3 regions of the Streptomyces sp. NPDC002573 genome follow, and region 1 is predicted to be linked to each of the others. Evidence: riboswitches for the same ligand, from Rfam matches in the RefSeq annotation. Region 1 holds a riboswitch; each other region holds the start of a gene.
The links. Region 1 has a riboswitch for cobalamin ahead of metE (5-methyltetrahydropteroyltriglutamate--homocysteine S-methyltransferase). Riboswitches for the same ligand answer to the same signal wherever they lie in the genome.
Positions count from the first base shown of each region.

Region 2: linked by a shared signal. The riboswitch ahead of ACFYX0_RS15065 (prenyltransferase/squalene oxidase repeat-containing protein) and the one ahead of metE (5-methyltetrahydropteroyltriglutamate--homocysteine S-methyltransferase) in region 1 are both predicted to bind cobalamin.
Region 3: linked by a shared signal. The riboswitch ahead of ACFYX0_RS08535 ((2Fe-2S) ferredoxin domain-containing protein) and the one ahead of metE (5-methyltetrahydropteroyltriglutamate--homocysteine S-methyltransferase) in region 1 are both predicted to bind cobalamin.

Region 1 is NZ_JBIARC010000003.1:111,214-120,706, forward strand. Features, by position in the region: gene ACFYX0_RS04145 (NAD-dependent epimerase/dehydratase family protein) at 1-114, opposite strand, end outside; gene ACFYX0_RS04150 (hypothetical protein) at 257-661, opposite strand; gene ACFYX0_RS04155 (molybdopterin-dependent oxidoreductase) at 658-1,794, opposite strand; gene ACFYX0_RS04160 (LysR substrate-binding domain-containing protein) at 1,900-2,250, opposite strand; gene ACFYX0_RS04165 (hypothetical protein) at 2,356-2,622, shown strand; partial or broken gene ACFYX0_RS04170 (LysE family translocator) at 2,592-2,846, shown strand; gene ACFYX0_RS04175 (DUF6114 domain-containing protein) at 3,023-3,436, opposite strand; gene ACFYX0_RS04180 (DUF6230 family protein) at 3,558-4,181, opposite strand; cobalamin riboswitch at 4,610-4,760, shown strand; partial or broken gene metE (5-methyltetrahydropteroyltriglutamate--homocysteine S-methyltransferase) at 4,869-6,610, shown strand; gene ACFYX0_RS04190 (hypothetical protein) at 6,637-7,077, shown strand; partial or broken gene ACFYX0_RS04195 (ISKra4 family transposase) at 7,713-7,886, shown strand; gene ACFYX0_RS04200 (hypothetical protein) at 8,558-8,863, opposite strand; gene ACFYX0_RS04205 (hypothetical protein) at 8,937-9,493, opposite strand, start outside.
Region 2 is NZ_JBIARC010000013.1:42,647-52,139, forward strand. Features, by position in the region: gene ACFYX0_RS15050 (ABC transporter ATP-binding protein) at 1-124, opposite strand, end outside; gene ACFYX0_RS15055 (energy-coupling factor transporter transmembrane component T) at 121-1,209, opposite strand; gene ACFYX0_RS15060 (SCO2322 family protein) at 1,212-1,898, opposite strand; gene ACFYX0_RS15065 (prenyltransferase/squalene oxidase repeat-containing protein) at 1,895-3,127, opposite strand; cobalamin riboswitch at 3,246-3,374, opposite strand; gene ACFYX0_RS15070 (SDR family NAD(P)-dependent oxidoreductase) at 3,497-4,288, opposite strand; gene ACFYX0_RS15075 (alpha/beta fold hydrolase) at 4,308-5,258, opposite strand; gene ACFYX0_RS15080 (TetR/AcrR family transcriptional regulator) at 5,329-5,898, opposite strand; gene ACFYX0_RS15085 (DHA2 family efflux MFS transporter permease subunit) at 5,971-7,437, opposite strand; gene ACFYX0_RS15090 (nuclear transport factor 2 family protein) at 7,585-8,049, opposite strand; gene ACFYX0_RS15095 (MBL fold metallo-hydrolase) at 8,091-9,113, opposite strand; gene ACFYX0_RS15100 (aldehyde dehydrogenase) at 9,281-9,493, shown strand, end outside.
Region 3 is NZ_JBIARC010000006.1:124,467-133,959, reverse strand. Features, by position in the region: gene ACFYX0_RS08545 (hypothetical protein) at 803-1,084, shown strand; gene ACFYX0_RS08540 (hypothetical protein) at 1,186-1,962, shown strand; gene ACFYX0_RS08535 ((2Fe-2S) ferredoxin domain-containing protein) at 2,156-2,566, opposite strand; cobalamin riboswitch at 2,608-2,799, opposite strand; gene prpB (methylisocitrate lyase) at 2,886-3,791, opposite strand; gene ACFYX0_RS08525 (hypothetical protein) at 4,064-4,540, shown strand; gene ACFYX0_RS08520 (hypothetical protein) at 4,560-4,856, opposite strand; gene ACFYX0_RS08515 (SWIM zinc finger family protein) at 5,097-7,334, opposite strand; gene ACFYX0_RS08510 (DEAD/DEAH box helicase) at 7,331-9,493, opposite strand, start outside.

The DNA.
Region 1 (9,493 bases):
GTGGGCGGCTGGCAGCACGGCGTCGAGGACGCGCACCGTGTGCCCGGCGCTCATGAGGGAACTGACGATGTGCGAGCCGATGAAGCCCGCGCCTCCGGTGACCAGGATCAACATGTCACCGACCGTAGAGCCGCACACCCGGCGGCGGACCGTTCGGCGCCCGGACGTCAGGGGTTCGTAAGCCTTCCGCTCGCCGAGGACGTCGCCCGGGGGCGTTCCCCGTCACGGCCCTGACCGACGACCCTCACGACGGACTTCAAGGAGAGGGCGGCCGTCGGCGACGGACAAACCCACGAGCGGCCGTCAGCAGCGCCGTCACCGTCGCCACGGCCCCGAGGGCGAGCAGCCAGTTGCGCGGGTAATCCAGCGGCAGCACGGAGGAGTTTGCGGTGGGGCCGGGACGCAGCAGCACCGGCAGCGCCACCACGGTCAACGCGCCCGCGACCACCAGCGCCCCGCGCACCGGACCCCGCCCGGCGCCGCGCACCAGCAGCAGCCCGACGACCAGCACCAGTGGGGCGATCACCGCGTCATGGAGCAACAGGGCTCCGCCGAGCCAGAGCAGTACCCCTGTCAGGTCGCCCGCGTCCGACAGCAGGGACACACCGACACCCATGAGCGCCGCACCCGCCAGGCCCGCCAGGATCCGCATCACCTTCATGACAGCACCTCCAGCCGCCCGACCCACTTGGTCTGGAGCACACCGGGCCGGTCGGGGGCGATGACACGGGCCGGGTAGCCGTGGTCGGGGGTGAGTTCCCGCCCGTTCAGACGCAGCGCGAGCAGGGTCAGCGGGTCACGGGCGTACTCGTGCCCCATCTCCGACACCCGGTAGCCGCCCCGGAGTTGCAGCGACTCCACCCGCACCCGCGCGTGCGGCGGGGCACCCGCCAGCTCCAGCAGATCCCTGATCCGCACGCCCGTCCAGCGGGCCGACCTGCTCCAGCCCTCCACGCAGGCGATCGGCAACTCCACCTCGTGCTGCGGCAGGGCCCGCAGCTCGTCCAGTGTGAGGACGTAGGGGCGCGGGCCGGAGACCACCAGCCGGTAGCGCTCGGCGGGGACCCGGCCGACCCCGGCCGCGGCGGCGGTCCGGTTGACCGGCAGGCCCTGCGGGCCGTGGTCCGGATGACGGGGCGCGAGCAGATCGAGATCCTTCAGCGGGGTGAAGGACTGGCCCACCGTAGTCAGTGTGACCGCACCGACCGCCGCACCGACGCCGGCCAGCAACGAGCGCCGGTCGACGGCGTCCTGCTCGGGCAGGGCCAGCGTCCCGGGCGACCGCCCGGTCCAATGGGCCCGGATCTCCGGAGCCTTGACCGCCAGGTGCAGCACCAGCGCCCCGATGATCAGCCACGCCGTCGCGTAGTGCACCGGCACGAACGAGAACGACCAGGGGTACCACTGCACGGTGTTCAGCAGCCCGGTGGCCACCTCGAACACGGCCGCCGCGACCAGCACGCCCACCGACAGCCGCTCCAGCGCATGACGGAGCGACCGTACGGGCGGCCATGCGAACAGGCGCGGATACACCGTCCACAACTTGGCGAGCAGCAGCGGGATCGCGGCGATGCCGGAGGCGACATGGAGTCCCTGGGTGAGCCGGTAGCCCCACGCCGGGCGGCTCGGCAGCTCGTCGGCGGCCCAGGACGGCGGATGCTGCAGGACATGGCTGACCAGGCCGGTGACGAAGCACACCGCGAACGCCAGACCCAGCCACCGGCCGATCACGGTCGCCGTGCGGGCGTCGTGCAGCCTGCCTCTGAACACGGGTGGAGAGAAACGCTGTTCCATGCCCCCATCCCAGCCGCCGCGACGCCACCTCGGAATGCCCGAACCCCTTACGGAACAGGGACATCCGCCCCGAGCGGGGCGCCGCCCGCCTCGGACGGCGGGGCGTCAGCCGTCCGCAGGAGTCTCCTGCCAGGTGGCGGTCCGTTCGCGCGCGACGTCGCGCAGCAGCCCGAGGAACACCTCCACCAGCGGGGTGAGCGCCGGATCGGCCCGGGTCACCGCGTGGATGTCGCGGTGGAGCCCCGGCCCGACCAACTCGCGGTGGGTCGTGCCCGGGACATGCGTCAGGGCCAGACGCGAAACCAGGGCCACCCCGCTGCCCGCGCCCACGAGGGCCTGGGCGACGTCGTAGGACTCGGTCTCGAAGCGGACGTCGGGGGTGAACCCCGCCGTGCTCGCGGCCCGGTCGAACTGCTGTCGGGCGAGGTGGCCCAATTGCGCGGGATCCACCAGCATGAAATCAGCTTAATACGGCACCCTGAGTCCTTAACTTCTCTTACATCATCTGATCGGGCGAGTCTGAGGGGGTTCCCGACGAACCCACCCCCGGAGGGCCGCCCTGTGCCCCGCCATCTGCCCGCGTTCCTGGTCACCACCTGGCTCCTGGCCATGCTCCCGGGCGCCGGCCAGGCCGTCATGATCCGTCAGGTGCTGGCGGGCGGACTGCGCACGGCACGCGGCACGATCGCCGGCAACGCGGCCGGGCTGCTGCTCCGGTCCATGGCCGCGGCGGCCGGTCGGCGGTCCTGCTGGCGAGTCCCCGGGCGTACGCCACCGTACGGATCCTGGGCGGCGTCGTGCTGGTGGCGCTCGGGGTGCGGACCCTGATGGCCGCACGCCCGGCCGCCTCATCCGGCCCGGCCGCCGGGGACGCCGAGTCACCGACGGGTGAGGGGAGGACTCGCACCGGTTTTCCGGGTGGCTTCGTCATGGGGCTCGGCACAAGTCTCGGCAACCCCAAGGCGGGTGTGTTCGCCGTGTCGATACTGCCGCAGTTCGTCACGGCGTCCGGCCCGGTCTTTCTGTCCAGCGCCGCTCTGGGCTGGGTGTGGGCGCTGGTCAACGCCTGCTGGTATCTCCTGTTCACCTGGCTGGTCCATCGGGGGCGCGCGCTGGTGACCAGGCCGGCCGTGCCCGGGGGCTCGGGGTGGTCACCGGCGTCGTCCTGCTCGTGCCGGGCGTGGCGGTCGCGGCGGGCGCCTGAGACGAGCGCCCGGCGAACGCGAGGTCATCCCCCGGTACGCACGTCCTCCCGGGACAGCGGCTCGACGGCGTCCTCGGGCGGGATCCAGGCGCAGGCCAGGGATCCGCCGATCAGGCCGCAGGACAGGCCGATGAACAGGCCCCCGAAGTTCGCGAGGGGGAACGAGGCGAGGGAGAGCAGCAGGGCGGCGATCCCGGCGAACACGCGCACATGCTGCTGGAACCACAGGGAGACGCCCAGGACCACGAGCAGCACCCCGATGATCAGGGACGCCGCCCCCGACGTGGTCGACAGGGCCAGCGCGATGCCCTGCAGATTCAGATGCGTATAGGGGAAGTACATGATGGGCAGCCCCGCCACGAACGTGAACAGCCCTGCCCAGAAGGGCCGTTCCCCCCGCCACTCGCCGAATCCGTACCACGCTTCGGCAGCGGTCACGCGGCGTGTCAGGCGTTTGTGGATAGGTTCCAGGAACACGTCGCTCCCTGTGGTGAGGGCTCACGGAGGCATACGGCGGTTGAGCGCCACGGCGCGTGCGCCGACCGTGGGAAGGGGCGGGTCAGAAACACTGGTGACTGCCCTGCTCGATCTGCAGGTAGAAGCCCGGGACGCTCAGCGTGCCGGCGGTGGACGCGACCGAGATCACCCGCACGTTCGTCAGGACGGCCGCGTTCACCTGCGAAGCGAAAACGTTGGGATCGAAGAACCGCGAGTTCCTGTCGCCCGGATTGATCGGCCCCTTCCGGATGGCACCCGCCGCCACACCGAGGTCGATGTCGCGTGAATTCACCTGATCGGCTCTCACGGAGGTCGTGTCGATGAACAGGTTCGACGCCTCCACGGTCTGCTGGTCGGAACTGGTGAGCATCAGGGTGTAGGGGCCCAGCACCGGGATCGGAATCACCGCGGACACACACAGTCTCTTGACGTCCGCATGGTTGAACCCCAGGACCACCACCGGCACCAGCGTGCCGCTCCGAGTCACGTCGACAACGGGGTAGATGCTCACGCCACGGCCGGCCAGCCGGTCCGCGGCGAGCTGGAACTTCTGGTCCGAGATGAAGAACGACGCGGCCAGCGCTCCTTGTGCCATGCCGATACCGAGGGCCGCCGCGGCGGCGACGGCCGGGAGGAGGACGGTGGCGAAACGCTTCCAGCACGTTCTGCCGGAGCGGTACAGCATGGCGCCTCCTCCGTCGCGCGAGCGGCCCCACCCGTGCCGGACAGGGGCAGGCGAAGTACTGGTGGCTGATATCGGAGTCTAGACTTCCGGGCCCGACAGCCGACGGCACGTCAGCTCGGCCGGTCGGGTGATATGCCTGCCGCAGGCTCCATCCGGATGCCGGTCCCGGCGCCGGCCGGCCGTGTCGCACCACCCTGCACAAAGGGCCCCGTCCCCGGCAGCGGGAGCCGGCGACGCACACAGGGGAAGGGCGGGAAGCGCGCGTACGCGGTTCCCGCCCTCGCCCCGTCCCACGTACGACGACCGCGCGTCAACTGCGTGTGCCACCTCACCATCCGAATGCCGGACGTGCACCACCGCGACCCCGAACGGCCCCTTGGGCTGACCCGTGCAGCTGGTTCGCCCCGTCCGCCAGGCGGGAGCGTCGCAAGAGGGAACCCGGTGGGAATCCGGGACTGCCCCGCAGCGGTGAGCGGGAACGACCGCCGTCATACGCACTGGGTCCGACGCACGGGCCTGGGAAGCGACGGCCAGTAGGTGTCCTCCCCGGGGAGGACGTGCCCGCGTGTCCGAACACCCAACTGCCCGTGTGCGAACGACTCGTGCGCGGACATCCCGGTGACCTCGAGGGCGGGTCGGCGTACATACCAGGCGGACGACGGCGCTGCGCTCGAGGTCGTACCGCAGCTCGCCAAGCCCGCGCCCGGCGTGCCCGCCGACTTCGACCCGCTCACCCTGCTGGACCGTCTGCTGCCCGTGTACGCCGAGGTCCTCGCCGACCTGCGTGCCGTCGGCGCCGAGTGGGTGCAACTCGACGAGCCCGCCCTGGTCCAGGACCGCTCCCCGGCCGAACTCCGCCCTCGCCCGCGCCTACCGCGACATCGGCGCCCTCACCGACCGGCCCAAGCTGCTCGTCGCCTCCTGCTTCGACCGCCTGGGCGACGCCCTGCCCGTCCTCGCCAAGGCCCCGGTCGACGGACTCGCGCTGGACTTCACCGAGGCCGCCGCCGCCAACCTGGACGACCTGGCCGCGGCCGGCGGCCTGTCCGGCAAGCGTCTGGTCGCCGGAGTCGTCAACGGCCACAACATCTGGGCCGCCGACCTGTCGAAGTCCCCCGTCACACTCGGCACCCTGCTCGGCCCGGCCGACCGGGTCGACGTCTCGGCCTCCTGCTCCGTGCTGCACGTCCCCCTCGACACCGCGGCCGAACGGGACACCGCAGATCCTGCGCTGGCTCGCCTTCGCCCGCCGGAAGACCGCCGAGATCGTCACCCTCGCCAAGGGCCTGTCCCACGGCACCGGCGCCATCGCCGCCGAACTGGCCGCGAACCGGGCCGATCTGACGTCCCGCGCCCGCTCCCCCCTCACCCACGACCGGCCGTCCGCGCCCGCGCCACCGCCGTCACCGAGGCCGACGCGCGCCGCTCCCAGCCCTACACCGAACGGGCCACGGCCCAACGCGCCCGGCTCAAACTGCCGCTGCTGCCGACCACCACCGTCGGCTCCTTCCCGCAGACCGGCGAACTGCGCACCGCCCGGCCGACCTGCGCGCGGGCCGGATCGACACGAGCGGGTACGAGGAGCGCATCAAGGCCGAGATCCGGGAGGTCATCGCCGTCCAGGAGAAGACCGGACTGGATGTCCTCGTGCACGGCGAGCCCGAACGCAACGACATGGTCCAGTACTTCGCCGAACAGCTCTCCGGCTACCTCGCCAGCCAGCACGGCGGGTCCAGTCCTACGGCGGCCACGACGTCCGCCCGCCGATCCTGGCCGGCGACATCTCCCGCCCGGAGCCGATGACGGTGTGCCGGACGACGTACGCCCGGTCCCTCACCGACCGGCCCGTCAAGGGCATGCTCACCGGCCCGGTCACCATGCTCGCCTGATCCTTCGTCCGCGACGACCAGCCCCTCGCCGACACCGCCCGGCAGGTCGCCCTCGCCCTGCGCGACGAGGTCCACGACCTGGAGACGGCCGGGACGTCGGTCATCCAGGTCGACGAGCCCGCCCTGCGCGAGACGCTGCCGCTGCGCACCGCCGACCGCCCCGCCCGTCTGGTCTGGGCCACGGAGGCGTTCCGGCTCACCACCGCCGGGGTCCGCCCGGACACCCAGATCCACACCCATATGTGCTACGCCGAGTTCGGCGACATCGTCCAGCCCATCGACGACCTCGACGCCGACGTCATCAGCCTGGAAGCCGCCCGCTCCCATGTGCAGGTGGCCCGCGAACTCGCCGCCCACGGCTATCCACGCGAGGCCGGACCGGGGGTCTACGACATCCACTCACCTCGCGTCCCGAGCGAGGAGGCGGCGGATCTGCTGCGCACGGGGCTGAAGGCCATCCCCGCCGAACGTCTGTGGGTCAACCCCGACTGCGGCTTGAAGACCCGCGGCTGGGACGAGACCCGCGCCTCGCTGGACAACACGCGGCCCGGTCGCGGGCCGAGGGGTTGCGTGAGCAGATCGGCGGGCTCTCGGAGTCGTTGTCGCAGGTCGAGATCGAGTTGTCCAGGCTGCAGATCACGCGGGAGACGATGAACGAGGTGCTGTCCGCCCCGGCCGACTCGTCTGCGGAGGTCCCGGAGGTGTCCGAGACCCTGGGGCCGGTGCCGGTGGCTGGGTTGATGCAGGCCGCGGCGCTGCTGGTGGCCGCGGAGGCGGGCGGGGACCAGGCGGTGACTTCGCCGGCCTACCGGCAGATCGCTGCGGTGTTCGCCGAGCAGAGCGGTGCGAAGAGGTGCAAGGCCGTGTTGGCCGCGATCGGGGTGCCGGAGGCGACGGACTCGCAAGGGGAGTCGATGCGGAGCAAACTCAAGCGCCTGGTCGCCCGCGGTGTCCTGGTCGAGGCGGAGCCGGGGCTGTTCGAGCTTTCCGCCGCGGGTGTCCGGTGAGCGCGGCTGGGACCGCCGGTGGCGCGCTCGCCGCGGCCGAGGACGTGTTCGCCGCTTCTGCCGGCTTGTTCGAGCATGTGAAAGCAGACCTCGCGGGTCCCGGCACCGCGGCGATGACGCACTCGCAGTTGGAGGACATGCTCGGCTTGGCGATGCGCGAGGTGACCCGGTCGTTGTTCCAGGACCATCTGCGGCTGCGGGCGCTGACCGAGGTGCGGGTCGCGGATGTCGTGGACGCGCACGGCGTGGAGCGCACCCGGATCGAGCGGGGCCGGACCCGGATCCTGGGCACGGTGTTCGGGAAGGTCACCGCGACCAGGATCGCCTACCGCGGGACCGGCGTCGCCGATCTGCACCCCGCGGACGCGGTGTTGAACATGCCGGGCGGCATGTATTCGTACGGGGTGGCGAAACTGGCCGCGATCGAGGCCGCCCGCGGCTCGTTCGCCGAGGCCGCTCAGCGGGTCAACGCCCTGACCGGGGCCGGGGTCGGGTACCGGCAGGTCCTGGAACTGGCCATCGGCGCGGCCGCGGACATCCACGCGTTCTACGACGCGCTCGTCCCAGCGCCGTGCACGACCGAGACGCTGCAGGTGCTGTCGGTGGACGGCAAGGGCGTGGTGATAAGGCCGGAGGTGGTGAAAGACCGTCTGGACATCACCGGAGCCCGCTGGGGCCTGGCCGGGGCCGAGGCCGTGCTGAAGCTTCGCGCGCTGCGATCCAACGGCGACTTCGACGCCTACTGGGCCTGGCACGAGAAGCAGGAGTTCATCCGCAACCACCAGGCACGATACCGACTCACGGCGTGATCAAAACAGAACCCTCACAGGAACTGCACCCAAAGAGCTTCCGCCAGTTGTAGCACTGGGCGAGGATCTTGAGTGCCGAGGAGCGTGAGAACCATATCCGTGGGCCAACGCGGCTCCCGGCTAGCCTCCCCGCGGCGATGCCCTTACGCTGACCCATCCCGAAGGCTCACTGCAACAGCACGGGCACTTGACCAGCGACGAGCTGCTGCCCGAGGCGACCATGTCGGCCGCCAACTTCGCCGAGGTGACTACCGTCTGCCTCCGGCGCGGATACCTCAACCCGGCCGAGCAGCTCCACCAGGACCTCGCGGCCTTCGGGCTGAGCACCCCCCGGTGGCGCGGTCGCGTGCATGTGCCGGAACCAGTGGGGACTCCATCCCGACGGCAGCAGCTTATGCCGGGCTCCTTGTCCTGGCTCGGTGTCGTGGCTACATCCACCCCGCGTCGTGCGATCGGGCCTCGGCGATCTGCTCCTCAGTGAGGGTCGACGGGTCCGGCCTGCTGACCACCGTCCAGTGCTTTTCGACTGGACAACGGGCATAGCGCGTGGACGGGGTGAGACGTAAAGATTTGATGCCGAGGAACGGTATCCATGTAGCCGTGTAGAGGTGTCCTGCTGCGCACTGTACGATCGACTTTTTGGCCACGTGTCCCCACTTCGCCTTGATGTTTCAGGCAGACTTGATCTTGAAGCTGCTGCCGTTACGCGGGCCGAGTCGCGCCGTCACCCGCGGCTGCGTGTGCGCGTTGTCCGGCACCGTAAACTCCCCGGTGCCTTCGCCGAGCCGGGCCGCGCGCTGGCCTTTGTAGCGGAAGAAGACGGCGATCTCGTGGGCTCCTGGCTCGATCGACACTTCAGTCGTGCCCCACTTCGCGGGCCACTCGACGCCGTCGATCTCCACCACTGGCTTCGTGAATGCGCGGTGGAAAAACTCCGCCACCAGCGACGGGCGGATGTCGACGAGGACCTTCACCATGACCATCACCGCATTTCTGGCTAGTTGCCTGTCTGGGCAGTTGCGTCGAGCGGTTGCCTTACATTGACCGGTCTCATGCCGACGACGAAAGCACCGATTCCGGCCGGAAGCCCCTCGCGATTCCGATCAAGCTCCCCGCAGTGATCAGTACGGTCGCCCCACCCGCGTACAACAGCAACCTTGTCGGGCCCAAAGGGTCCAGGGCGATGGACATCGCCAGCAAGGCACCGAAGCCTGGCAGCATGGCGGCCAGGCTGACCAGGCCTCCGCCGTTGCTTGCAAGGGCTCCGGCGCCGGGCTGTGACAGGCGCGGGAAAAGCAGATTGAGCAGTAAGGCGAGAGCTGCGCCCGCCCAGGTGGCCAGGAGTGGGAGCACAAGGGCGAGGGTCAGATAGCCGGCGTCCGGTGTGAGGCTGTCGTGGTGCAGAGCGCTGGACAGCGCGAGGGCGAGGGCGCCGAGCGTACTCATCACCGCCCACTGCCCCGTCGTGACGACGAGTACGTAGGCGAGCAGTCCGCCTGCGATGCTCGCCGGGTTGTACGGGGCGCCGAGCATTGCCTCAAGTGCGCCGACCCCGGCCTCCGCGCCGACCACGTTGCGGACCGCGAGGCCCGCGCCGACCGTGCCGT
Region 2 (9,493 bases), on a different contig from region 1:
TGCCGACCCCGGACGGGCCGACCAGCAGCGTCAGTTCACCCTCCGGAACCTCGAAGTCGATGTCCCGCACCGCAGGTTCGGCCGCCCCGTCGTATGTCACGGAGACCTTCTCGAAGCGGATCACGCGGACTCCTCGGGGGCGGGGGTGACGAACGCGGGCAGCAGGCCGAGCAGCACCGCCGCGGCGGGGAGCAGCGGCAGCGCCGGGGCGGCCAGGGGGACGACACCGGGGTGCAGGGCGGCGGGATCGTAGGCGGACCACAGGGCCGGGAGCGCCGCCGCGGCGATCCCCGAGCCGGCCACCAGCCACGCCCGCGCGTCCCAGGTGTCGGGGCGGTAGCGGGTGCGCGGGGAGCGGCGGCCGCCCAGCCGCAGCCCGGCGAGGGCGGCCACGAGACCGGCGAGGAGGACGGGCAGACCGTAGGCGGTCCCCTCCGCCGTCAGCAGTCCGTACGTGCCGGCGCAGACGCCGAGCAGTCCGCCGAGGGTGAGGGCGGTGGTGGTACGGCGGACGGCGGGCGGGACGGCCGCGGTGCGGCCGAAGCCGCGCGCGTCCATCGCGGCGGCGAGCGCCACCGAGCGTTCCAACGCGCCCTCCAGGACCGGAAGTCCGACCTGGGCCAGACCGCGCAGCCCCCGGTCGGGCCGGCCGCGCAGCCGGCGCGCGGCACGCAGCCGCCGTACGTCCGCGACGAGATGCGGGGCGAAGGTCAGCGCGACGACGACCGCCACGCCCGCCTCGTACAGTGCGCCCGGGAGGGCCTTCAGCAGCCGGGCGGGGTTCGCGAGGGCGTTCGCCGCGCCCACGCAGATCAGCAGGGTGGCCAGCCGCAGACCGTCGTACAGGGCGAAGACGAGAGCCTCGGCGGTGACCCGGCCGCCGAGGCGGATGCCCTGCGCCCAGTGCGGGAGCGGGACCTCGGGGAGGGTGAACAGGGTGTGGGTGCCGGGGATGGGGGAGCCGAGGACCACGGTGAACAGCAGCCGGATGGCGAGGACGGCGAAGCCGAGCCTGGCGAAGGCCGCGTAGGAGCGGGACCAGGGGGCCGTGGTGCGGCGGGCCGCCACGACGTAGGCGGACACCGCGATCAGGAGGGCCAGCAGCAGCGGGTTGGTGGTGCGGGTGGCGGCGGTGGCGAGCCCGAGGGCCCACAGCCACCAGGCGCCCGGGTGCACGGCCGGCCGGCCGCGGCCGGGACGGGGCGCCACTGTCAGCCCCTGCGGCGGCGCGCCTGCCACACCGCCGCCGCGCCCAGCACGGCCACGGCGGCGGCACCCGCGAGGAGGCCCACCGACGGGCCGTGGTGTGCCGCGCTCCTCGCCGACGCCTGTCCCTTGTGGTCCGTGGCCTTCGCCGGGGCACGGTCCTGCCCGGACGTCACCTGCTCGCCGCAGCCCTTGGCCGGGTAACCCGCTATCGCGCACAGCAGGGCGTTGGTGTCGTAGCGCAGCGGGCCCGCGACGGCGGCGAGCGCGTCCGCCGTCGTCGCGTCCCCGGGCACCCGGGCGCACGCCGTGCGCCCTGCCGGCGGCCGCTCCCCGGAGGGGGCGTCCGCCGCCGTGCCGAAGTCGAGGACCAGGGCGACACGCTTCTGACCGTCCCGGGCGGGTGTGCCCGCGCAGATCGTCGCGAAGTCCGCGCTGCCGCGCGGCTTGGTCGCGTCCGAGGAGTCCTCGCTCACCGCGAACCGGAAGCCCTGGACGTCCCCGTCGGCGGGACGGCTGGTCGACGGGCCCTGGGTGGCGTACGTCCAGGTGTTGCCGCCACGCTCCCAGAAGGACCAGTAGCGGTAGCCGACGGCCTGGGCCCGGCCCGCGCCGCCCAGCAGCACGCAGGCCGCCAGGAGGACGAGGAGCGGCGCGGTCAGGAGCCGGGCGCCCGCGGGGACGCGGGTCACGGCTGCTGCCGCTTGCCGCGGCCGCTGAGCAGGAAGCCGATGCCGATACCGGCGACGAGGAAGACGCCGACGATCCACCACACGCCGAAGGCGGAGCCCGAGTCGTCCTTCTTGGCGGGCTTCTGGGTCTGGTCGGTCTTCGGGGTCGCGCCGGCCGCCTGCGGTGCCGGGCCCGTCGCGTTGAGCGCGCTGACCAGGTCGGTTCCGCCGAAGTGGCGCGGGTCGGTGCCGGTCGCGAGCGCGGCGAGGATCAGCTGGGCGTACGCGGCCGGGCCGCTCTGCTTCGCCCACGGCCCGGAGTTGGCCTGAAGCCAGTGCAGGGCGCCGGACGCCCGCTCGCCCTGGCCGACGGTGGCGAGGGCGACCACCGCGTCCGCCGTGTTGCCGTAGTCGGGCTGGTCCTTGGCGCCGGGCAGGGCCGAGGTGAGGTGCTGGTCCCTGGCCAGGGCCTTGAGCAGGTAGGCGGCGCCGTTCTGCGCGGCCTGGCGCACATCGGTGGCCTTCCCGCAGACCGGGGCCGCGCTCTCGGCCGGAGCCTTCTCCCCGGCGAACCCCTTGCCGAGCGCGCCGGTCACGGCCGCCGCCGTGGCATCCGCGTTGGCGGTGAGCGCGCCCTTCTTGTCGGGCTGGTAGGCGAAGGCGCCCGCACCGTCGCCGTCGCAGGGCAGCGCGAGCTTCAGCAGCGCGTCGTAGGGGGACTTGCCGTCCATGCGGACGTCCTGCGGCTGCTCGCCCGCCGCCGTGAGCGCACCGACCACGACGGACGTCGAGTTGGCGTCGCTCGCGCCACCCGCGGTGTAGCCCCAGCCGCCGTCCTTGTTCTGCACGGACTTCAGCCAGGCCACCGCCTTGCCGCTCTCGGCTCCGTGGCCGCCGACCGCGGCCAGGGCCTGGACTGCCGCCGCGGTGTTGTTCGTGTCGACGGGCGTCTTGGCGTCGCACTTCGCGCTGGGCTGCGCGCGGTAGGGGGCGAAGGCGCCGCTCGCGCACTGCTGGCCGGTCAGCCAGTCCACCGCGGCGGTGGCGGGCCGCACACCGGCCGTGTGCTGGGCGAGCAGGGCGAGCGACTGCCGCCAGACGCCGTCGTACGTGGGGTCGCCGGTGCCGTAGAGGCCGGACGGCAGCGAGGGCGAGGCGGAGGGGGCGGGGGTGGCGGCGAAGGCCGTGGCGGGGGCCCCGGCGACGGCGGCGATGGCGGCGAGTACCGCGGCGCTGCGGCGAACGATCATGATCGGCGGGTGCCTCTCCCTTGGTGTCCGGGAGCAGGGCGGCACGGGGCATCCCCCGGGCGGCTCGGCTCCGTAGACCTCGACGGTGCCGTACACCGGCGGGCTGCCGGTGCGCGTGAGCCGGTCACGTCCCGTACGCGGTGCTCCGGCTCGCCGCCGTGGGGCGGCTCACGGTTGCGGGGTCAGCGCCGGATTTGCACCGGCTTTCCCCCGTAAGGGTGTGAGAACGACCCGGCTACTGTACCCGCCGGTAGAAGCGTCCTTGAGAGGCCCCTGTGAGAGGGCCCCGGCCGGGCCAGCACCCCGCCCCCGCGGGGCCTTCCGGGGCCGGGTGCCGTCCCGGCCCCGGAACCGGGGACGCGGCGGCGGCTACCGCGCGGACCGCTGGGTCACGGCCATCTCCGCGGTGATCCGGTCGCCCCCGGCGCGGCGCTGCACGATCGCGCTGAGCGTGGGGGCGACCCCGCCGACCATCGCGCCGAGCCGCAGCCCCAGCGGGGCGACGTCGATCTCGGCCGGGTTGCGGTCCACCGCCCGGACCACGGCGCGCGCGACGTCCCGCGGGGTCCGGGTGCCGACCCCGCGCGGGAGGCGGACGCCCGTCCTGGCGAACATGCCCGCGTCGCGGATGAACCCGGGGAAGACCGTCGTCACCCCGACCCCGTACGGCTGGAGGTCCTCGCGCAGTGCCAGGGCGAAGCCGCGCATGCCGAACTTGCTCGCGCTGTACAGCGCGGCCCCGCCGGAGGCGGTCTTGCCCATCAGCGAGGAGATGAAGACCAGGTGCCCGCTGCGGCGGCTGATCATCGCCTCGGCGGCGAGCCTCGCCATGACCACCGGCGCCCGCAGATTGACGTCCAGCATCCGGTCGATGTCCTCGACGGACAGCTCGGGCACGGCTCCGCTCGCGGGGAGCGCGGCGTTGGCGACCACGATGTCCACCCGGCCGGCGCGGCCCAGCAGGTCCCGCGCGCCGCCCGGGTCGGAGAGGTCGGCGGCCAGAGCGCGACCGCCGAGCCGTCCGGCCAGGTCCTCCAGTACGTCGGCGCGGCGGCCCGTCAGCACCAGCTGCGCCCCGCGTGCCGCGAGCGCCTCGGCGATGGCGTGGCCGATTCCACCGGTCGCTCCGGTGAGCAGAACCTGTGCGTCTCGGAGGTGCATGGTGGTTCTCCTGTCCTGGTCAGAGGGACTTGAGGAAGTCGATGAGGTGGGCGTTGACCTCGGCGGGGCGTTCTTCGGCGACCCAGTGGCCGGTGTCGCGCAGCAGCACCATGTCCCGCAGGTCCGGCACCACGGCGCGCATCCGCGCCTCCATGTCCGGCCCGGCGACGGCGACGTTGAGGTCCTTGTCGCCGCCGATGAACAGCGCCGGAGGGGTGATCCGGGCGCCGTCGAACGCGGCGGTCAGCTCCCAGTTGCGGTCCAGGTTGCGGTACCAGTTGAGCGGGCCGGTGAAGCCGCTCTCGGCGAACTCGGCGGCGTAGGCGGCGATGTCGCCCTCGCTCAGCCAGCCGGGGAGGCGGTCCGGCTCGGGGAACATGTCCATGGGCTCGGTGCCCTCCCGCACCACCGGGATCAGGGCGGGGGCCTCACCGGACAGCCCGTACATGATCCGGCGGAAGGTCGTCGGCAGGTCCCGCTCCAGTACCGGGTCGGCGACCCCGGGCTGCTGGAAGTAGTTCATGTAGAAGCCCTCGCCGAGCCTGGCCCGCAGCAGCCCGAGCGGCGGCCGGGACGCGCGGGGCCCGGTCGGGGAGCTGAGCGAGACCACGCCGCGCACCAGGTCGGGCCGGAACATGGCGGTGTGCCAGGCGACGGGACCGCCCCAGTCGTGGCCGACCACGACGGCCTGCCGCTCGCCGAGGGCCTCGATGAGCGCCACGACGTCGCCGACGAGGTGCAGGATCGTGTAGTCCTCGATCCGCTCCGGGCGCGAGGTGCGGCCGTAGCCGCGCTGGTCCGGTGCCACCACGTGGTAGCCGGCCGCGGCCAGCGGGGCCATCTGGTGGCGCCAGTTGTAGGACGTCTCGGGGAAGCCGTGCAGCAGCAGTACCAGGGGGCCGTCGCCGGCTTCGGCGAGGTGCACGCGCAGGCCGTTGGCCTCCACGAAGCGGCGGGTGATCTCGGTCAAGACGCGTCTTCTTTCTGGATGCTGCCGGGCTCGTGGGGCTCCGGTCGACGCGGCCGGAGAACGCGGGCGGTCAGTCGAGTGGTGCGTCGAGGGTGATGCTCGCCCAGCAGTGGTCCTGGAGTGGGATGCCGATCGCGACGAGCACATTGATCAACATGCCGATGCCGAAGACGTGGGTGACCTCCGCGTCGGAACTGCCGGTGCGCTCCTGCACCAGCTTCCACAGGCCCCGCCACAGCGGACGGACGAACTCGGCGATCTCGGAGGCGATCGCGGACCCGGTGCCGTCCTCCGCGCCGACCGAGGCGACGTACACCTGAAGTTGCATCATCAGCAGGTCGCGGCTGGAGACCAGCCCCCGCCACGCCTGTTCGGCGGCCTTCATGGCCTCGGGGCCCGTCAGACCGTCCATGGCCTCCTCCAGGGCCGTCCTGATGGTGCGGAAGCAGCGGTCGGCCGCGGCCAGGAACAGGGCCTTCTTGTCCGGGAAGAGCTGGAAGAGATAGGGCTGGGAAACCCCGGACCGCCGGGCGATGGCGGCGGTGGAGGTGCCGTTGAAGCCGCCTCGCGCGAACTCCACGAGTGCCGCGCGGATGACGATCTCGCGCCGTTCCTCGGCGCTCATACGCGCACTGCTCATCTCGTTCCTCCTGTGTTCCGGCCCGGCTGTGCTCCGGCCCCGGCCGTCGGTCCGACCGCCCCGGCGGGACCGTCAGGGCTCGACCGCGGCGAGATCCGCGGTGGCCTCGGACGATGCGACGTGGCGTTGTGCTCTCGGTGTGGCATTGTCGCCGGTCCGGCCGCGCGGCAGCGCAAGGGCGACCAGCGAGGCGAGCCCGAGAGCCGCGGCACCGATCCACAGGGCGGGGATGAGTCCGTCCACGAACTGCCGGGCGGAGCCGTAGCCGCCCTGCGCCGAGAACACCGCGCCGAAGACGGCGACCCCGAGCACTCCGCCGATGTTGCGCAGCGAGGTGCTGGCACCGGACGCGATGCCCTGCTCCTCGGGCCGGACGCTGCCCATGACGACGTTGGCGACGGGCGCGAGGAAGAGGGACATGCCCACGCCGGAGACGATCAGGGCGGGCACCTGCGCGGCATAGGACACCTGCGGGGTGGCCACGGCCGCGTACCAGCCCATGCCGACCGCCTGCACGGCCAGGCCCAGCGTGAGGATGGTGCGGCTTCCGATGCGGTCGGACAGCGCGCCCGCCAGGGGGGTGACGGCGATCGGCATCGCCGTCCACGGCAGCATCCGCAGGCCAGCCTGGAGCGGCGTGTAGCCCTGGACGCCCTGGAGGTACTGGGTGAGCAGGAAGACAGCGCCGTACAGGCCGAAGAAGTTCAGCAGTCCGACGAGGTTGATCGCGCTGAACGACCGGCTGCGGAACAGCCGCAGCGGCAGCATCGGCGCCGGGTTCCGCAGCTCCCAGCGGACGAAGGCGGCCAGCAGCAGGGCGCCGCCGGCGAAGCCCGTCAGTACGCCGGCGCTGCCCCATCCCGCGTTCTCGCCCCGCACCAGGGACAGCACGATGCCGAACACGCCGGAACTCGCCAGCGCGGTGCCCACCAGGTCGAGGCGGCGGGCCTGGCCGTGGCTCTCGGCGAGCCGCAGCCGGGCCAGCGGCAGGAGCAGCACTCCGATCGGCACGTTCAGCCAGAAGATCCACTGCCAGGAGAACTGGTCGATCACCGCCCCGCCGATCATCGGGCCGATGGCGATGGCCATGCCGTTGACCCCTCCCCAGACACCGAAGGCCATGCCTCTGCGGGCGGCGGGCACGGCGACGGTCAGCAGGGTCAGGGTGAGCGGGAGGAGGACGGCCGCGCCCGCACCCTGCGCAGCCCTGGCGGCGATCAGCGTGGCGAGGTTCGGCGCGAGCGCCGCGGCGGCGGAGGCGGCCGTGAAGACCGCGAGGCCGGCACCGAAGAGCCGGCGGCGGCCGAAGCGGTCGCCCAGCGCCGAGCCGGTCATCAGCAGGGCGGCGAAGGAGAGCGTGTAGGCGTTCACCGTCCAGGAGAGGTCTTCGAGGCCGCCGCCGAGGTCCTTGCGGATGGCGGGCAGTGCCGTCGTGACGATGAGGTTGTCCAGGCCGATCATGAAGCCGGCCACGCTGGTGATGATCAGTGCCCAGGTGGTGGCCGACCGGGGTGGCCCGGCGTCTTCCGTCGGGGTCACGGTGCCTTCCTTTCCGTCCGCGGCGTGGGGATGGTCGTGCCGGGGGAGATCTCTTACTTATCAATCGCTAAGTTGTTGGGCCGTGACGACGGGTGTCATCGGTCCGGGGGGAGATGGCGGCTAACTTATTGGTCAATCACTAAGCGGTCAAGGGGTGAGCCGGGGTGTCTCGCCGCCGAAGGGGAGGAAGAGGGTGCGGGAGGCGAGCAGCCAGGTGCGGTCCGTCCTGCGGAACGTGTCCTTGTAGTGTCCGATCTGGGTGGGCGGCCCTGGCGGGACCATGCCGCCGTCGTAGCCATCGACGCGGTACGTCGTGAAGTACGACGTCGCGGTGGCCGTGTCCGGGGAGGTCGGCGTGACCAGGACGTTGGACATCAGACGGCGCGAGAGCCGGTCGGCGGGACGGGAGCCGAAGTACTGCCGCAGCGACTCGCGGCCCTCGACCCGGCGCCCGCCCGCGGGCCACTCCCAGTTCCCGTCCGCCGTGAACAGCTCGGCCACGGAAGCGGGTTCGCCGAGGTCGAGGCGGTGGACGAAGTCGACGATCAGACGCTCGCAGGCGCGTTCGGCGAGCAGGCGCTGCCATGGGTCCAGGGGGTCCAAGGGGTCCATGTGCCTTGGTACCAGGGGCGGTCCGTGAGGCGCGAGGGGCTTTACACGGCCGTGTACGCCACCGGGTCCGTCCCCGGGACCGGTTCCGCTCGGCCCAGTTTCACCAGGCGGCGCAGATGGGCCTCCGCCTCCGAGACCGCGATGGTGCGGGAACCGTAGGGGATCTGTGCCCAGGGGCGGTTCCACGCCATTCGTTCGGCGAGCTGCCAGGGCGTCAGCGGGGTGCCGAGCAGGGCGAGCAGGCCGGTCAGCCGCTCCTCGTGGTGGGCCAGCAACTCCCGGACACGGGCGGGCGCGTCGGTGAACGGGCGCTGGTGGGCCGGGAGCACCTCGGCGGGCCCGAGGCGGCCGACGCGCTCCAGGGAGTCGAGGTAGTCGCCGAGCGGATCGGCGACCGCGGTGGTGTCGTCCACGTCCTCGTACAGGCCGATGTGCGGGGTGATCTCCGGCAGCAGATGGTCGCCGGAGAACAGCCGGCCGCGGCCCGGGAGCCCGGCGGGATGCTCCTCCTCCAGATGGAGGCAGACATGGCCGGGTGTGTGCCCCGGGGTCCAGATCGCGCGCAGACGGCGGCCGGGCAGGTCGAGAAGTTCGCCGGGGACGATCTCACGGTCGGGCAGGGCGGGGGAGAGGCCGGGCAGCGAGCGCGGCCTGCGCAGCGGCGCGAGGTGTTCCTCGGTGGCGCCGGCCGCCGCGAGCTTGGCGCTCATATACGTGAACCAGTGCTCGGGCCGGGCCTCGCGGGTGCGGCGTACGACCGCGGTGTCCGCCGCGTGCATCGCGACCCAGGCGCCGGAGGCCGCACGGACCCGGCCCGAGAGGCCGTGGTGGTCGGGGTGGTGATGGGTGATCACCACGCCGTGGATCTCCGCGGCCGAGGTGCCGCACGCCTGAAGTCCCTCGGTGAGGGCGTCCCAGGAGTCCGGGTCGTCCCAGCCCGTGTCGACCAGCACCGGGCCGCGGTCGGTGTCGACCACGTAGACCAGGGTGTGGCCGAGGGGGTTGTCCGGGATGGGAACCCTGAGGGACCGTACGCCCCCGCCGTGATCGGCCGTCTGCGCCATGCGCTCCCCCATCGCCGCCCTCCGGCCCACTATAACTAGAACACGTTTCGACAGTAGCCCGCTCTCTCTTGCCCATGCGTGGACTCCGTCGGTCGGAACTGGTAACAGTTCAGGTGTCGACAACATCTGATGGATCGTCAGCAAGTGTCCCGGGGAGGCAGTCGGCCATGACCGAGCTCGTGGAACACGGACAGCTGTTCATCGGCGGGGAGTTGACCGACCCCCTGGGCAAGGACGTCATCGAGGTGGTCTCCCCGCACACCGAGGCGGTCATCGGCCGTGTGCCGCACGCCTCGCGCGAGGACGTCGACCGGGCCGTCGCCGTCGCGCGCCGCGCCTTCGACGAGGGGTCCTGGCCGAGGGCGACGCTCGACGAGCGG
Region 3 (9,493 bases), on a different contig from region 1:
CAGGCGGACCTTCTCGCGGACCAGGCCGGGCAGGCCGCACCGCCGGGGCCAGGCGCACCGCCGGGGCCAGGCCGCCGTGCGCCAGCAGGTTCGCGTCGTCGAACGCGGCGAAGGTCGCCGCGGGGCTGTGGGAGGATTTCACCTAGGACGTGCCTTGTCTTGCTGCGGGTTGGAAGCCTAGAGAACTCCCATCCTCACAGGTCACAAGGCACGTCCTCTCCATGGGGGCACCGTCAGCCGGTCACCGATCGATGGATCCAGGCTCAGCCATAACTCAAGGCTATGTGGATATGTGCAAGTCTCCTCTACTGCCCGCCGGTGGACCGCTCTCCGGTTGGGGCCCTGTGCCGCTATGAACCGCGAGACAGCCGACGTATTCCCGTCGCCCGCTTTGAAATGCCGGTGAATTCCCTGTCGCAGCTCAACCATTCTCGTCAGGGTGATGTGCGCGTTCCAGGAGAGTCGCCGAGTTGACCGTGCCGCGCAGGTGGCCGAGCAGGGCGGGCCCATGCTCGTGGCGCCCGTGGCCGCCGGCCCGGACCGGACGAGGCGTGCCTGGAATGTCGTGGCGCCGGGGATCTGCGGGGCCGACGCCGGCATGGCCGCCGACCGCTCCCCGGCCAAGGGATTCCCATCACGACGGCCCACGTGGCGGCCGGTATGGTCGACGAGAGGGGCCCGGGCGTGCGGGGCTGGGAGATCGGCGAGCGGGCAGGCGCAGGCTCGTTCGGCGGCCACGGCGGCGCCTGTACCGCATGCCGTCCGACGATGTCGTCCACTGCCCGCGGCGCCGCATCCCGGCGTGCCCTACCACAGCGGCTGGGCGTCCACCATCACCGTCCCGGCTGGCGCCCTCGTCCGGATCCGCGACGGAATCATGGCGGAGGCCGCACCCTTCGGCCGCGCGGGAGTGATCTTCGGCCCGGCCGCCGCCGAGCCCGAGACGCTCCACACGCAGGACTGGAGCAGCGAGCGGTGGACCGCTCCGCCTGCCGTGCACTGCCTGACCGGCGACTCCTTGTCGGGGCACCTCCGGCCCGCAGGCTGCACCGGGCGTCAACTGAGACGGCCGCCCGCCGTCTGAGTACGGGTACTCATGCCCGACTCGGCCGTCCTGGTGGACAGTGACGGTCGGGCCGGGCGTACGACGATGGAGAGTCAGCTGCCGATGAGAGGCGGACAAGCATGAGGGCCTTCGCGCGGCGTGCCGCCGGCTCGAAGAGCGTGTGGGGCTCGTTGGCGGTGATCGTCCTGTTCGCCGTCTCGGCCTGTTCCACGACCCCGGACCGTGCTGTCAGCGACAAGCAGCTGCGCAAGCTCGGGGAGAGCAGCCAGGCGGTGCGGGCCCGGGAGCGTGCGGAGCAAAGGCTTCGGGGCGTGGCGCGGGCGTACGCCGACCGCACGCCCCTGTCGCTCGGCCTGGTCGTGGTGCACGACGTGTGCGTGCCGGGATCGGGACCGGGCTGGTTCTTCCAGCAGAAGATCGACGACTACAAGGTCGTCTGCTCGATGAACACCACCGCCTACTACGGCGCCGCCCCCAGGCACGTGGGCGACACCCTCGACGGGATCCTGACCGCGGGCGACCACACCCGTTCCGGGCCGGCCGGATCCGGAAGTCCCATCCCGTTCACGCACGACGACCACGGAAGGCGGCTCGTCGCCTACTACCGGGGGCACGGCCCGAACCCCCAGGGCTCGCAGGCCACGGAACCGACCCGGCTGGCCGTCTCCGGACAGACGCTGACCTGGGACACGACACGCGGCGGCGCCCCGCGCCGGCTGGTCGAGGAGCCCTACGCCGGTCTCGTCGACGATCCGCCGGTGTCCCGCGTGGTCCGTGACCCGAAGACCGCCACGGTCGCCGCCATCCGGAAACGGTACGGCCTGGTGTTCAAGCTGGAACTCCCCTACAGCGACTATTACGGGGTGCTCAAGAACGGCCGGACGCGCACGGAGTGACGTCGGTGCCGGCCGGGCACGGCTCCATCAGCTCCCGCACGCACGCGCGCAGCCAGGCGGGCGCGGGGGGTCGGCCTCGAGGCGGGGGTGCCAGGCGAACCCGCAGGCATCAGATCCGGTCTGAACTGGGAGCGCCTGATCCTCCTGTCGACGACGGGTCTCCGGGGCGTGGCCTTCTTCTCGGTAACGGTCTTCAGGTGGTTCGGGTTGCGTCGCGTGGCCGGGGGCTTCGGCGGGGGGTGAAGGCGTAGAGGTCGAGGATGTCGGGGCGGGGAGCGATGCCGGGGCCGCCGGCCCGTACCCATGCGGCGATGTCCTCGGTGGCGGCCGGGTCGTTGACGAGGCCGAGCCAGACGGGACGGGCGCCGGCGGCGCGTCCCGCGGCGGAGGGCTGGACGACGATCACATTGGCCTGGTCGCACACGTCCAGGCAGGTGGAGACCCGTAGGGGCGCGTGCTCGGCGAGGCGGGCGGTCTGTTCCGTGTGGTCGACCCCGGTCACCTTCGGGCTTCCGCAGCAGCAGTCCCTGCACACCACGATCCGGCACGGTGCCAGGCCGGCGGAGCCGGTTCCCACCGGTTCATCGGTTCGTGTCTCGGGCATGGCACGTCACGCTCCTCCTCCGGGGAGATCCGCCCCGGTCTGGGTCGAGGAGGCGACGACGTGAGTCTCCTGGCTCTCGGGTCGCTGCTGGTCCCGTTCTTCCCGCCCGTTGCCGGGCAGTGGTCTGTTCGGGATCCGCTCGCCGATCACAGTGGCGGGACCGCGCCGGACTTTCACCGGCTTCCTCGTTCCGCCGTCGCCTTGTTCGTCGGGCATCGTCGCATCCCGGGTCACGGCGCGTCATCACCGCCGCCGGTGGGGCCGGTCGGGCGCCCTGCACCAGGCGCGGTGGTGGACGGGCGCGGATGTCTGCGGTGCGTCAGGTGCCGGGTGGGAGGGTGAAGTCGTAGACGGCCGAGTCGAAGGCCGAGTAGTCGGCGTAGCCGAGGAGTTCGTAGAGGCGGGAGCGGGTCTGCATACGGGGCAGCAGGGGCTGCTGGGTGCCCTCGACCGCCAGGGTGCGCAGACCCTCCTCGACGGCGCCCATGGCCAGGCGCAGCAGGGTGACCGGGTAGAGGGCGATGTCGTAGCCCAGGTTCTCCAGGGTGCGGGTGTTCAGCAGGGGGCCCTTGCCGAACTCCGTCATGTTGGCCAGGAGGGGGACGGGGACCGCCTGGCGGAACGCCTCGAACTCGGCCTCGTCCGGGAGGGCTTCGGGGAAGATCGCGTCGGCGCCCGCGTCGACGTACGCCTTCGCCCGGTCGATCGCCGCCGCCAGGCCCTCCACCGCGCGGGCGTCGGTACGGGCCATCAGGAGGAAGTCGGGGTCGCGGCGGGCGTCGACCGCGGCCCGGATCCGGCGGGTCATCTCCTCGCGCGGCACGACGGACTTGCCGTCGAGGTGGCCGCAGCGCTTGGGATTGACCTGGTCCTCCAGATGAAGCCCGGCCAGGCCCGCGTCCTCCATCAACTGCACGGTGCGCGCGGCGTTCATCGGCTCGCCGAAGCCGGTGTCCGCATCGATCAGGACGGGCAGGTCGGTGACCCGGGTCGTCTGCTGGGCGCGGGCGGCGATCTCGGTGGAGGTGGTCAGGCCGATGTCGGGCAGGCCGAGGTCGGCGGCGAGGGCCGCGCCGGAGAGGTAGGCGGCCTCGAAGCCGGTGTCCTGGATGAGGCGGGCGGAGAGCGGGTTGAGGGCGCCGGGCATGGGCAGCAGTCGGCCGGTGGCCAGGCGCTCACGCAGGGCGCGGCGGCGTTCGGCGGGAGTGGTGCGGGTGTGGAGCATCAGAACAGGCCCTTCGGCAGGTGTGCGTCGTACGCGGCCACGGACGTGGTGCTCGATCACGGGACTGCTCGCCTTCTCGGGCGGCAGTTCCTGAAGCGGACACCTGGAAGCCTGGCGGTGGCCTGTGCGCGTGCCACCCGTGGTGGAAATTTCACTCGATCGTGTGACTCGCAAGGACCGAGTCGACCATGAACCGCCATACGAGCGTGCGGTGTTACCGGGCCGGCCGTCGCGGGCACCACGGAACTCATCGACGACCCATAGGAGTTCGCATGAACAGCCTCGACCGCTACGATCACGACCCGGACGCCCTGGCCTGGGCCCGCGCCAAGATCCGCAGAGCCGTCGACCGGGCCGAACGCGCCGCCGGCAACGGCTCTCTCAGTGCCGAGGAGCGCGAGGAGTGGCGGCGCATCGCCTCCTATGTGCGGCGCGAACTCCTCACCCGCGACGATGTCGCCCACGCCGCGTTCGACGAGCGCCTGCCCGCCTTTCTCGGCGCGATCCCGGTACGGCACGCTGAGGGACACGAGGATCCGGAAGCCACACTCAACACCCTCTCCCCCGCCGAACGCCTCAAGACCGCGGGGGCCGTCGCCAGGATCCGGGCCTGGATCGCCAGCGAACCCGTCACCGCCGACACCGGCTTCGGGGACGGTTATCGCGAGGCCCTCCGCGACATACAGGTCCTCATCGGGCCGGCACCCGAGGAACATCCTGAGCAGGATCACGAGGAGCCCGCTCGATGAAACCGCCGGTGCCCGTCCGTCACGGGTGTGTGGGATGCGACGTGCTGCTGTTGCTCCGTTGCAGGGCTTCCTGCCCTCGCTGGTTCGCGACCTGCAAAGCCTTCAGATAGTCGGCCTGCGGCAGGCGAGCACACTCCGGTGCTCCTATCCCGCCGTGCCGCCCGGTGACCATCCTGTCGGTGCAGGCGGCGATCTGACCGGCGCTCGCGTGGGTGGCCTTGGCGGTCGGGCGCGCGGGCGTGCCGTGGCCCGGGGCCGAGCAGGCCGTCAGAGCGAGGGCGACGGCGGCGAGTACGACAACGGTGGTGCGGGACAAGGGGTCTCCCGAAGGCACGGTGGCCGGTCTGCGCGGCAGACGGCCTGGAGGTACGGCGGCACGAGGACGGACACCGCGCGCCGCGCCGCCACGCTATCGGACCGTCAGGTCTTCGACGACCGCACTCGGCGCGGACCTGAGAGCCGTTGATCTGACGGCCGTTGACCGGGCCGTCGGCCTGACGGACCGCTCACCGCTCGGCGCCGCTCGCCCCTTGGTGCCGTCACCGCCCGGTGTCGCTCAGCGCTCGGTCGGAGCCCCCAGTCCCGTCAGTGCGCCGACCGGGTCCGGGTCGGGGGTGCCTCGGGGCCACCAGTCCTCCTGGCCCGGTTCCGACTCGTAGGCGTACCACAGTCCGTCGCGGCCGAGCCGGAGCTGGGCGTGCCCGTCCGGGTGGGTGAGGCGGTTGCGCCAAGGCCGGAACGCGGGCAGGTCCGCGGCCAGGAGCTGGGGACGGGCGCGGTCGAAGCGGCCGGCCGGCGGGTCCCACGGTTCCTCCAGGACGGCGAGGGCCTCCGGTCCGCCCTGCCGCCACGCGGCCACCGCGCGCCCCAGGTCGGCCGTGGTCCGCCCGGTCGCGGCGGCCAGCGAGGAGTACAGCGGCCGGGTCGCCGCCGTGAGGCCCGAACCCGGACGGGCCGCGGCCAGCCGTACCGCGTCCTGCCACAGCGTCAGGTCCGCGACCGGATCCTGCCCGGTGGTGAGCAGGGCGTGCGCCCGGGCCGCCGCATCGGTGGCCAGCTGGTCCAGGGCGAGCGGGTCCGGGCCGCCGGGCGCCGCCGGGTACGCCGGTGGCTGCTCGGGGTGGGCGGGCGGGCGCAGCGGGGCGGGAAGCGGCGGCAGTGCGCGCCGGGCGACGGCCTCACTGGCCCGCACTCCGGGCACGGGCGCGGGCTGCTGTTCCCGAGCCGCGCGGGCCGCGCGGGCCGCGTTGCGCCGGGACAGCGCGTCGATCAGTTCACGCTCGCCCCGGCCGCGAAGCAGGAGCAGTACGAAGGGGTCCTGGTCCAGCAGCCGGGCGGTCTGATAGCAGACCGCGGCGGCGTGCTTGCAGGGGCGGCCGTCGTCGGGGCAGTTGCAGTGCGGTTCGAGGTCGCCGGGCCCGGGGAGCAGCCGGATGCCGCACTCGGCGAGGGAGTGCGGCACCTGTTTGTCCAGCAGCGCCGCGATATGGCCCGGCCGCTCGGCGGCGGCGTCCAGGAAGCGGTCCCACTCCTCGTCGGAGAACGCCCGCAGCCGCACCTGCACCCGGTACGGACGCGGACGACTCCCCTGGACATAGGCGAGGACGAGCCCCGGGGTGACGGTGATGGCGTCCACGTGCCCCCGGTCCGCGTACGCCCGTCCCCGGGTCAGCCGGGCCGCGTCGAGGGCGCCCTCCTCCAGCGCCGCGACCCAGGCGTTGCCCCACCACGTCCCGGCGAACCGGTCGGAGGCGTCCTCCCCGGACTTCGGCTTCGACGTGCGCGTCGGCAGGGAGGCGAAGGTGCGCCGCAGGTCGCTGTCGCGGCCCGGGGCGGCCATGGAACGCGGGTAGCGCGCAGCCGGGGGCGCGGCGGGCAGCGTGTCCCGGGGCTCCTCGGGCGGATCCGGCTTCACCTGCCGGCGTTTCGAGAACAGGTCCACCACCTCGGGGAGGGAGCGGGTGGACGCCTCCTCCCTCTTGCCGCCGGTGGACGGCGGAGTGGCGGCGGTCCCGCCTCGCGGTGCCACCGACGGCGGGAGCCCGAAGGCCCCGGCGATCAGATCCCGGACCTCTCTGCTCCGGACACCGGCCGCCCGCGTACGGGCGTCCCGGCGCCGCCGGGCCCCGGACAACCGGACGACACGGGACGGCTCTGTGCCGCCGCCGGGCGGCCCCGGTTCGGCGGGTGATCTCCGGGTGCCGGGCGCAGTCTGGCTGCCGGGTGTGCTGGAGGGGCCGGGCGGACGCCGCGGTTCGCGGTCCTCTGCCGCCCTCGTGTTCCGCACCCGTTCCGCTTCTGCCTCGGCCCGGGCGGCTTCCGCCCGGGCGGCGCGCAGGGCCTCGCGGGCGGCGTCGCCGGGGCGAGTGGCGCGGGCGGGTTCCGAGGGCGCGCCTGTCGCCGCGTCTCCCCCGGTGCCTTCTCCGGTCCCTCCGCCAGGCCCGGTCCAAGTCCCAGTCCCAGTCCCAGTCCCAGTCCCAGTCCCAGCCGGAGTTTCGTTCCCGGGCCCGTCCGGCGTCACCGCGCCCGTCCCGGGCTCCGTACCGCTGCGGCGGTCCGCGTTCGCCCGTCGTAGGGCCGCGCGTGCCGCGTCGCCCGGTCGGGAGGGCTTCGCCGCCCTCTCCTCGGGCACGGTGACCTCCGCGTCCTCGGCGGGCGGCTCGCCGTCCCGGCGCTGCTCCGCTGCCCGCTCCCGTTCCCGTGCGGCGCGCAGTGCGCGTCGCGCCGCGTCGGACGGGCGCCCGTCCGCGCCCGGCGTCTCCTCGGGACGCGTCTCCTTCTCCGCCCCGTTCACTCCGCCCTCCTCAGCGACACCAGGTCCTTCAGCTCACGGTCGGTCAGTTCGGTCAGGGACGACTCGCCGGCGCCCAGGATCGCGTCGGCCAGCGCGCGCTTGGACTCCAGCATCTCGGCGATACGGTCCTCGACCGTGCCCTCGGTGATCAGTCGGTGGACCTGGACCGGCTGGGTCTGGCCGATGCGGTAGGCCCGGTCCGTGGCCTGTTCCTCCACCGCCGGGTTCCACCAGCGGTCGAAGTGGATGACATGGCCCGCGCGGGTGAGGTTCAGGCCGGTGCCCGCCGCCTTCAGGGAGAGGACCAGAACCGGGGTCGCCCCGCTCTGGAAGCGGTCCACCATCCGCTCGCGGTCGGGCACGGCGGTGCCGCCGTGCAGCAGTTCGACAGGCACCGCCCGGGAGGCCAGGTGCGTGGTGATCAGACGGGCCATGCGGACGTACTGCGTGAAGACCAGTGCCGAGCCGTCCTCCGTCAGCAGCGTGTCCACCAGTTCGTCGAGCAGGGCGAGTTTTCCGGAGCGCGCGATGAGGCCGGCCGCCGTCCCGGTGTCCTCCTTCAGATAGAGCGCGGGGTGGTCGCAGATCTGCTTGAGCGAGCCGAGGAGCTTGAGGACCAGGCCCCGGCGGGCGATGCCCTCCGCCGTCTCGATCGCCAGCATGGATTCCCGGACCACCGCCTCGTAGAGCGCGGCCTGTTCATGGCTGAGCGGCACCGGGTGGTCGGTCTCCGTCTTCGGCGGGAGCTCCGGGACGATCCCCGGGTCGGACTTCTTGCGGCGCAGGAGGAAGGGACGGACCAGGCGGGCCAGGCGCTCCGCGGCCTGCGCGTCCTCGCCGTTCTCCACGGCGCGTGCGTGCCGGGCGCGGAAGGACTTCAGCGGCCCGAGCAGTCCGGGGGTCGTCCAGTCGAGCAGGGCCCACAGCTCGGAGAGGTTGTTCTCCACGGGAGTGCCGGTGAGGGCCACACGGGCGGGCGACGAAATCGTGCGCAGGGCCTTCGCCGTCGCCGAGTAGGGGTTCTTGACGTGCTGCGCCTCGTCCGCGACGACCAGGCCCCAGGGCTGTTCGGCGAGCCGGGGGGCGGCCGTGCGCATCGTCCCGTACGTGGTGAGCACGAACCCTCCCTCCAGGCCGTCCAGGGTGCGCTCGGGGCCGTGGAAGCGGCGGACCGGGACGCCGGGGGCGAACCGGGTGATCTCCCGCTGCCAGTTGCCCAGCAGCGAGGCCGGGCAGACCACCAGCGTCGGTTCGCGACGCGCCCGGCGCAGATGCAGGGCGATGACGGTGACCGTCTTGCCGAGCCCCATGTCGTCGGCGAGGCAGCCGCCGAGGCCTAGGGAGGTCATGAGGTCGAGCCAGCCGAGGCCCCGCAGCTGGTAGTCCCGCAGCCGGGCGGCGAGGCCCGGCGGCGGTTCCACCGGGCCGACGCCCGCCGTCAGCCGGTCCCGGAGCGCGGCCAGCGCGCCGACCGGCACCGCCTCCACCGTCTCGCCGTCGACCTCCGTGCTGCCGGTGAGCGCGACGGACAGCGCGTCCACCGGGTCGAGCAGACCCAGCTCGCGCTTGCGGGCCTTGCGGACGAGGGCCGGGTCGACCAGCACCCACCGGTCGCGCAGCCGGACGACCGGGCGGTGGGCCTCCGCGAGCGCGTCCATCTCGGCCTCGGAGAGCGGATCGCCGCCGAGCGCCAGCTGCCAGCGGAATCGCAGCAGGTCCTCGCTCTCGAAGAACCCCGTGCCGTCGGTCGCCGAGCCGGGCGCGGACCGGACGACCGCGGTGGCGGTGAGGTCCTGCGCCAGGTCCCGGGGCCAGTGCACCGCGACCCCGGCCGCGCCCAGCCGGGTGGCCGCGACACCCAGCAGCTCGCCCAGTTCCTCCTCGGACAGCGCGAGGACGTCCGGCGTCTCCTGCTCGGCCAGCCGCTCCAACGGGGGCCACACACGGGCCGCCCGGCGGACGGCGAGCGCCGCGTCCACCCGCGCGCGGGGGCCGAACGCGGTGGCCGCCTCGCCCGCCCACAGCTCCGCCGCGTCCACGACGAGGGTCGGATCGGCGAGGCTGTGCACCTGCACGACCGCGGCTCCGGAGCGGCGGGCGCCCTCGGCGTCGTCCAACAGGTCGTACGCCGACAGGTCCAGGCGCAGCGAGATCCGCAC